Regions from separate parts of the Vallitalea longa genome, predicted to be linked through region 2. Evidence: predicted binding sites of a transcription regulator. Region 2 holds the regulator's gene; the other holds the start of a gene.
What was found. Region 2 encodes Rex, which represses fermentation and respiration genes when NADH is low (regulators of the CRP and FNR family bind a similar motif). Its sites were predicted from a motif close to ATTGTTAANTANTTAACAAT; they were not measured.
Positions count from the first base shown of each region.

Region 1: the regulator Rex is predicted to act here: its motif matches at 2,034-2,053, upstream of rsxC (electron transport complex subunit RsxC).

Region 1 covers NZ_BRLB01000002.1:150,144-154,592, reverse strand. Annotated here, with positions in the region: gene QMG30_RS06885 ([Fe-Fe] hydrogenase large subunit C-terminal domain-containing protein) at 1-831, shown strand, start outside; gene QMG30_RS06880 (DRTGG domain-containing protein) at 936-1,277, shown strand; gene QMG30_RS06875 (ATP-binding protein) at 1,308-1,865, shown strand; gene rsxC (electron transport complex subunit RsxC) at 2,215-3,534, shown strand; gene QMG30_RS06865 (RnfABCDGE type electron transport complex subunit D) at 3,569-4,449, shown strand, end outside.
Region 2 covers NZ_BRLB01000020.1:16,233-20,681, reverse strand. Annotated here, with positions in the region: gene QMG30_RS20960 (NAD(P)H-hydrate dehydratase) at 1-661, opposite strand, end outside; gene acpS (holo-ACP synthase) at 686-1,051, opposite strand; gene QMG30_RS20950 (coiled-coil domain-containing protein) at 1,048-1,662, opposite strand; gene QMG30_RS20945 (redox-sensing transcriptional repressor Rex) at 1,884-2,516, opposite strand; gene QMG30_RS20940 (helix-turn-helix domain-containing protein) at 2,850-3,245, opposite strand; gene abc-f (ribosomal protection-like ABC-F family protein) at 3,465-4,449, shown strand, end outside.

The DNA of each region.
Region 1 (4,449 bases), on a different contig from region 2:
GCTAAAAAATATTTAGTTAGAAAAGGCATTAAAAAAGAAGACATAGGTGTATTTTTTATTTCACCTTGTGCAGCGAAGGTAACTAACAGTAAACAGCCTCAAGTTATTGATGAATCCTATGTAGATGGAGTTATATCTTTAAAAGAGATTTATCTGAAACTTGTACCTGTCATAAAAACAATAAAAGAACCAGAAATACTTCAAATGAGCAGTAATACTGGTATTGGTTGGGCACATACTGGCGGTGAAGGATATGCATCAGGTATTGAAAATCATATAGCGGTAGATGGTATTGAAAATGTAATTAAGATATTAGAGAAAGTTGAAAACGGGAAGTTGGATGATGTTAATTTCATAGAATGCTTAGCGTGTGTAGGTGGGTGTCTTGGAGGACCTTTGACAGTTGAGAATTGCTTTGTTTCTAGTAATAGAATGGACAGAATTAAGAAATTCAATGAAAACAACAAAGATAATTATATTAAAAGAAACATCCCTTTGTTTGATGAAAAAATAGATCTTTATTGGTCTAAACCACTTCAAACCAAACAAGTTATGAAATTGGATGATGATGTTGAAAAAGCTATAGAAAAGCTTGAACAATTAGAAGAGATTTATGATATGCTGCCAAAAATCGATTGTGGTTCTTGTGGAGCTCCAACATGTAGGGCATTAGCGGAAGATATTGTCTGTGGTAAGGCTCATATTGAAGATTGTGTATTTATGCTAAGACAGAAAGTTAGAGATATGGCAGAACAAATGGTTACGCTTGCACAAAAAATGCCTCCATCAATTAGTAAGGAAAATACTAATGGTGGAACTAAAATTATATAATATATAGTTATAAGTCAGTTATATGAGTATAATTATATGATGTTTAAGGTTCTCATAGAATTTTACAATATTAAATATAGATATTAGAAAAGAGGGTCATGATAATGACAGTTGCAGAATTAATAAAACAACTAAATCTTGAATTAGTGGCAGGTGAAAAAGGACTACAGGCAGAAATAACCAACGGTTTTGTTGGAGATCTATTAAGTGTTGTAATGGGAAAAGCAAAAGAAGGTAATGCTTGGGTTACTATTCAGAGTCATGTGAATATCGTAGCAGTAGCTGTACTTACTGGAGCAGCTTGCATAATTGTATCAGAAGGTTTTAAAATAGAAAAGGAAGCAATTGAGAAAGCAAACGAAGAAAATATTCCTATATTATCTACTGAGGAGTCATCATATAAAGTTGTTAGTGAACTTATAAAATTAGGAATCAGTAATTGTTAATCTTCTTATATGAAAGGAATCTATTTGCCTATGAAAGAATTATCAATGCACATACTTGATATAGCTCAGAATAGTGTAAGAGCTAAATCTAGTAATATTACTATTATAGTAAAAGAACTAGTGAAAGATAATGTTTTTGAATTTAGCATTCAAGACGATGGAGAGGGTATTCCAGAGGTAATATTAAAAGATATTCGTAGTCCTTTTACTACATCAAGAACTATGCGACGAGTTGGATTAGGTATACCATTACTAAATGATACATGTAACATGTGTAATGGTGAACTTTATATTAAGTCAATTGTTAATCAGGGGACTTATATTTTAGCAAAAATGGATTATAATCATATTGATAGACCACCTTTAGGAGATTTAGAATCCACTATTGCAACTTTTTTTTCTTCCAACGATAATGTTAATATAGAATATGAACATTGCTATAATGATGAATCATTTAGTATATCAACAAAAGAATTAAAAGATGTTTTAGGAGATGTACCTTTAACTAATTTAGATGTTATTAAATGGCTAGTAGAATTTTTGAGAGAAAATATTGAAGAAATCAAGAGCGATGAAGAGAAGGCTTAAAGATATTTTTTATCTTTAAGCTTTATTCATGGGTACGCAATGTTAATGAATTAACAATCTTAGCATATTTTACAAGTTTTTTTAGTAAATATGGGAGCTAAATACATAAGGGATATTGTATACAATAAACAATAGCGCTTTATTAGCGTTAATATGCTAGTTGAGCACTTTGTACTTTTTTTATCAATTCTTGTATTACAGAAGGAATTGTATTATTATTAATATGGAAATGGATACTATTACAATACTAATTTTAATAATTTTATTTATTAGTAATATTTATTAGTAATATATCTTAAGCGTTATAAAAAATAATTACTATAAAACTAACAAAGACAGGGGGATACTAATGGGAGCATTGACATTCAAAAGAGGAATTCATCCTAGTCATTCAAAAGATTTTACAGAAAAAAAACCTATTAAGATTTATATGCCAAAAGGTGATTTGGTTTTCCCAATGTTACAACATATAGGAGCACCATGCAAACCTTTAGTAAAAAAAGGTGACAATGTTTTAGTAGGACAAAAAATTGGAGAACCTCAAGGATTCGTTTCTTCACCAATTCATGCTACAGTGTCTGGTACTGTAAAGGCTATTAAGGATGTACTTCACCCTAATGGTTCCAAAGTACAAGGTATCGTTATAGAAAATGATGGTGAATATACGGAAATAGACACAATGATAGCTAGAAAGGATTATAAAAATCTTTCTAGGGAAGAAATAATTAATATTATTAAAGAGGCAGGAATAGTTGGTATGGGTGGAGCTACATTTCCAACATTCATTAAATTATCACCACCTCCAGAAAAAAAGATTGATCATATTATTGTCAATGGTGCGGAATGTGAACCATATTTGACATCTGATCATAGAATCATGTTGGAAGAAACGGACAGGGTAGTAAAAGGATTACAGATAATATTACATCTATTTCCAGATGCAAAAGGATTTATTGGTATTGAAGATAATAAACCAGATGCAATAAAAGCAATGAAAGAAGCAACTAAAGGTATTAGTAATATTACTGTTGCAACTCTGAAAACAAAATATCCACAAGGTGCAGAAAAGCAATTGATATATTCTATAACTAAAAGAGAAGTTCCAGCAGGAGCATTGCCAGCTGATGTAGGCTGTATTGTTCAAAATATTGATACTGTAGTAGCTATTCATAGAGCTGTTCTCAGAGGAAGACCTCTTATGAGGAGAATTGTTACAGTAAGTGGAGGGGCAATAAAAGAGCCTCAGAACTTCAAAGTTAGAATTGGTACAAGTTATAGAGAGCTTATAGAAGCTGCTGGAGGGTTTAAAGAAGAACCTACAAAAGTAATCTCAGGGGGACCAATGATGGGATTGGCTTTATTTTCTCTAGATGTACCTGTTATAAAAGGATCATCATCAATATTATGCTTAACCAAAAAAGAAGCAATTCAAAATGAAGAGAGCAATTGTATAAGATGCGGTAAATGCGTAAGTATATGTCCAATGAATTTATTACCTTATAAGCTTAATACATTAGCTATCAACAATGAAGATGATTTATTTGTAAAATATAAAGGTATGAATTGTATAGAATGTGGAGCTTGCTCATATATATGTCCATCAAACAGACATTTAACTCATTCTATAAGAACGACTAAGAGAACGATTATGGCAAAGAAAAAGAAATAAAAATTATTAATGTTTTTAGTAGGAGGGTTTAGTTGTGACAGATCATTATATAGTATCGTCTTCACCTCATATTAGATCAGATAAAACTGTAGATAAGATAATGAGGGATGTAATTATTGCTTTAATGCCAGCGACTATATTTGGAATCTACAATTTTGGTCCAAGAGCTTTACTTATAGTTGTACTATGTATTATATCAAGTATTGGATCAGAAGCATTATTTCAATTTATTACTAAAAGAAAAATTAGCATTAATGATTATAGTGCTGTAGTTACAGGGTTATTATTAGCACTTAATCTACCACATACAGTTCCTTGGTGGATACCAGTTATGGGAAGTGTTGTGGCTATAATTATCGTTAAGCAATTATTCGGAGGATTAGGACAGAATTTCATGAATCCAGCTCTAGGTGCAAGAGCATTTTTGCTTGTATCATTTGCCGGATTAATGACAAGATGGGAACTTGATGGAGTAACTACAGCTACACCATTAGGTATTCTAAAAGAAGGCGGAAGTAGTCTTCCAAGTATTGCTGATACATTCTTCGGTTTTATTGGAGGATGTATAGGTGAAACGTCTGCAATAGCTTTATTGATTGGTGGTATTTATTTATTAATAAGAAAAATAATTAATTGGAGAGTACCAGTATTTTTTATAGGTACAGTTTTTGTACTTTCATTATTGATTAGTGGAAGAGGTTTTGATATTAATTATGCTGCTTATCAGATATTCAGTGGTGGTTTGATGATAGGTGCAATTTATATGGCTACAGATTATTCGTCATCTCCAATGACAAAAACAGGACAAATCATTATGGGACTTGGTTGTGGTATATTAACTGCTGTTATTAGAATATACGGAAGTTATCCAGAGGGAGTGTCATTTGCAATAATCATAATGAACCTTTTCGTACC
Region 2 (4,449 bases):
TTCTCTCAACCGACACATATGGGATACCTATATCTCCAACTACCAGTTCACCTACATTACTCGCACCAGGATATAATAACAGCCCTAATTTTGGCAAACAGAACGTTACTGTTTTATCAGCATCAACAGCAATGCCTAAGACATGTCCGTCATCTGCATTTATACCAGAAGGTATATCAACAGCTATTTTATAAGCATTGGTATGATTTATCGCATCAATGGCTTCATAATATCTATCTGTAACTTCTCTGGATAAACCAGTTCCGAAAATAGCATCATAGATAACATCACAACCATTTACTAAAGTCACGAAATCATTCATCTCTTCTTGGCTATTATATTCATGTATATCAATATTAAGCTTCTTGGCAACATCATAATTTATCTTGGCATCACCTTTTATTTTATTAGAATCACCTATTACAGCTATTGATACATTTATATGGTTACAGCTCAATATTCTTCCAATCGCAAGTCCATCCCCACCATTATTGCCTATACCACAACAGATAACAACTTTTCTACTTTCCCTTATGGTACTTATAGTTTCACTGACAACAGACATAGCAGCATTTTCCATTAACACAATACCTGGAATACCTAGTTCTTGTATTGTATATCTATCGATTTCTCTCATTTCACTACTACTGACAACTTTCATACTATGACATCTCCTTTTTCTTATCTACTCACCTAAGGCTGTAGCAATAACATATTCCTTAGAATGAGATATAGAAACATGTATTCTGGAAATATTAAGCTTTTCAGCTAGACTTCTAGCATTATTATATAGAATCACATAAGGTTTACCCATATCATCACGTAGAACTTCAATATCCGCAAGAGAAAAATCAACAAATCCTGTACCAAGAACTTTTGAAACAGCTTCTTTCGTAGCAAAATTACCAGCTATCGTCTCAGGTCTAAGATTTCTATCTTCAAACAATCTGTTTTCATTCAATGTAAAGTATTTTTCTAGGAATCTTTCATTTTGGATAGCTTTTTCTATTCTGCTTATCTCTATGATATCGTTACCAATCCCTTTTATCATTTACTTCCTCCCAGATATTTCTTATCATATAATTCAATGATTTCATACCCGACTAAATCATGCATATAAGAATATAATCTATCATATTCTTCCTTAGCTTCTGTTTTTCTTACTGCCTTTTCTTTTAATTCTTCCCTAACTTTGTTAATCCATTCTTGTAATTCATCCAGTTCATTTTTAGTATTGAACATACGCATATAACAATCCTGCATAGTATATTCCAATAATTCTTTATTAGTGATTTGAATCTCTTTTGGTAGGGTTTCCATTCTCTCTTCCATTTTATCTAATTTAACTTTAATATCACTAATGTACTTTTTACTTTTTTTCATTTCATTTATAGCAGTATCGTCTTCATCTTCTATGGCTTCTTTCATATTATCAACAATATCTACCATCATCTTCTTTTTGAGTAAAGAATATTCTTTTAGATCATTAGTCAATTGACCTTGTTCACCAACTAATTTATTGAGTTTTTTTTCTAGATCTGATATTTTTTTTGATTTTCTGTTATTACAAAATAGCTCATGCCATCTATTATCCAAAGTTAATATATGGACTTTTTTTTCTATATTTATTGGTTTCTCAATCTTCTGTTTAGAAAAAAACATATATTCACGTCCTCATTATTTATATGTAGTAAAATAATATCTACTTAACTTGTCTTATTAGTTAAAATATAAAGATAGTAGTGTTAAATAAAAATCAACCTATACTAATTATATCGTAACAAATCATTATATTCTATAGCACAATATAATTAAAAGGTACCCAAAATATGAGTACCTAATACCTCTAAGAATAGTTATAAATCTACAAAAATAACAAGTTTTTATATTGTTTCTTTTATATTGTATGAAAGGGTCATCAAACTATCTAATAGATGAACATTTTCTACAACAACATTTTTATTAGTTAATTTTAAGTCTATGGGAGCAAAATTCCATATACCTTTTATTCCGTAATTAACTAAATCATTAGCAACCTTAGGTGCTTTTTGTTTAGGTAGAGTAAGAATCGCTAAATCAATCCTATTCACTTTAATAAATTCTTCTAACTCATCTAGATCTTTAATCTCAATACCCCTTACAGTAATACCAACAAGTCTTGGATTCACATCAAAAAGTCCTTTGACTTCAAAACCTCTTTTATCAAAATTAGTATAGTTAGCAAGTGCTTGACCTAAATTACCCGCTCCAACAATAATCGTGTTGTATTTATTTTCTAAACCAAGTATTTTACCTATAGCGTTGTATAGATATTCAACATTGTAACCATAGCCTTGTTGCCCAAAGCCGCCAAAATTATTTAAATCTTGTCTTATCTGTGAAGCTGTTACACCCATTCTATGGCTTAATTCTTTAGAGGAAATTCTTACAACATCATTTTCCAATAAGTCTCCTAAGTATCTGTAGTATTTTGGTAATCTTTTGATTACCGCTGTTGATATTTTCTTTTGTATCATATAATCAATCCCCAATCCTTTGATACTATTTTGGAACTTTTATAAAAATAATTATATATGTTTGTTAAATCTATGTCAAATAATGAATTACTGTTTTTCCCATATTGTTTATAGGTTATTACAATAAATATTATCTACCCAACCATTGTATTTAGTAGATATTCACACAACATTCACTATATGTCTATTGCATACAATAGTTTTTCTGTAGATTATCATATATTATTTTATATTTAGAAGCTTTTTATAGTAGATATGACTTATAAAATATTTTAATGTCCTTAAATTTATACATCTTTCCTATATCTAGTATAAAAGCTCTAAAATAGTTAATTATAAGAGTTCCTTACCTAAATAGTTATTAATAGCATCTTTAGTTTTTTTTGTATAGTTTGCATCAGTATATAAAATTCTTTGAATTGTCCTTTGAGATAAATTAGCTTCTTTGGCGAGATCTTTAATGGTTATCTTATTTTCAACCATAAAATTACCTAGCTCTTTCCTTTTTATCTCATCTTTTTTGTATTGCCTGTTATAAAAATATGTTGTATTAACTTTTGAACTAATCTGACCTAATTTTCTTTTACGTTGATAATCAAGGCATTTTTCACACTGTTTAACACCTCTAATAAGTGATTCTTGCGATAAAGGCTTCCCACATCTTATACACTGCTTTCTCTCCACACGAGCTTTTCTCAATTTCTTCATATAACCTGCATTACGACTCAAGTCATCATCCCCTTTAGAAAAGTTCTTTTATCATATATATGTTGTCCAAAAGAATTTTATTCTTATGTAAATAAAATAAACTAGTAAGATAAAATAAACTAAACTTTTATTATCATCTATATACTAACCAAAATAACGTAATATTAACCTATAAACTTTTCAAAACCAATGATTAATGGTATCATAGTATGGTAATTTTATTATTTATAGGAGGTAACTATGATTTTATCATGTAAAAATATATGCAAAGCATTTGTAACGAACACAGTACTAGATAATATAAGTTTTTGGTTAGAAAAAGGAGATAAAGCTGCTATAGTAGGTATTAACGGAGCTGGTAAATCAACACTATTTAAAATTATAACAAATGAACTAGAAGCAGATTCAGGACAAGTTATAATTAACAGCATGACTAAACTTGGGTATCTATCACAAAATAGTTCTTTATCTTCAGAAAAAACCATATACGATGAAATGCTCCTTACATGCAAAGATATCATTGATATGGAAAACACCCTAAGAGATTTAGAAATCAAAATGTCTCAGCTTAGTCATGATAGTGAAGCCATGGATTCATTAATGAAATCATATTCTAATCTTCAGCATACATTTGAAATCAATAACGGATATAGCTATAAAAGTAATATAAAGGGTGTCTTGAAAGGACTTGGTTTTTGCGAAGAAGACTTTTCTGCTAACATATCCACTTTATCAGGTGGACAAAAAACAAGAGTAGCTCTTGCAAAAATACTTCTCGAAAAACCTGATATATTACTTTTAGATGAACCGACTAACCATTTGGATATTAAAGCATGTGAATGGCTGGAAGGCTTTTTGTGCAATTATCAAGGTACAGTTATAATTATTTCTCATGACCGTTATTTTCTAGATAAAATAGTAAATAAAGTGATTGAGATAGAAAATACTCACTCACAAATATATAACGGTAATTACAGTTTCTATATAAAACATAAGTCAATAAATGAAGATATACAAACCAAACATTATATAGAGCAACAAAAAGAAATTAGAAGGCAACAAGAAGTTATCCGTGAACTTAGGTCTCATGGTAGAGACAAACTCATAAAACGAGCTCAAAGTCGCGAAAAACAGCTTCAAAAAATTAACATGATCGATAAACCATCATATGTAAATGATAGTATGCATCTTAAATTATCACCTAGAACAATTAGCGGAAACGACG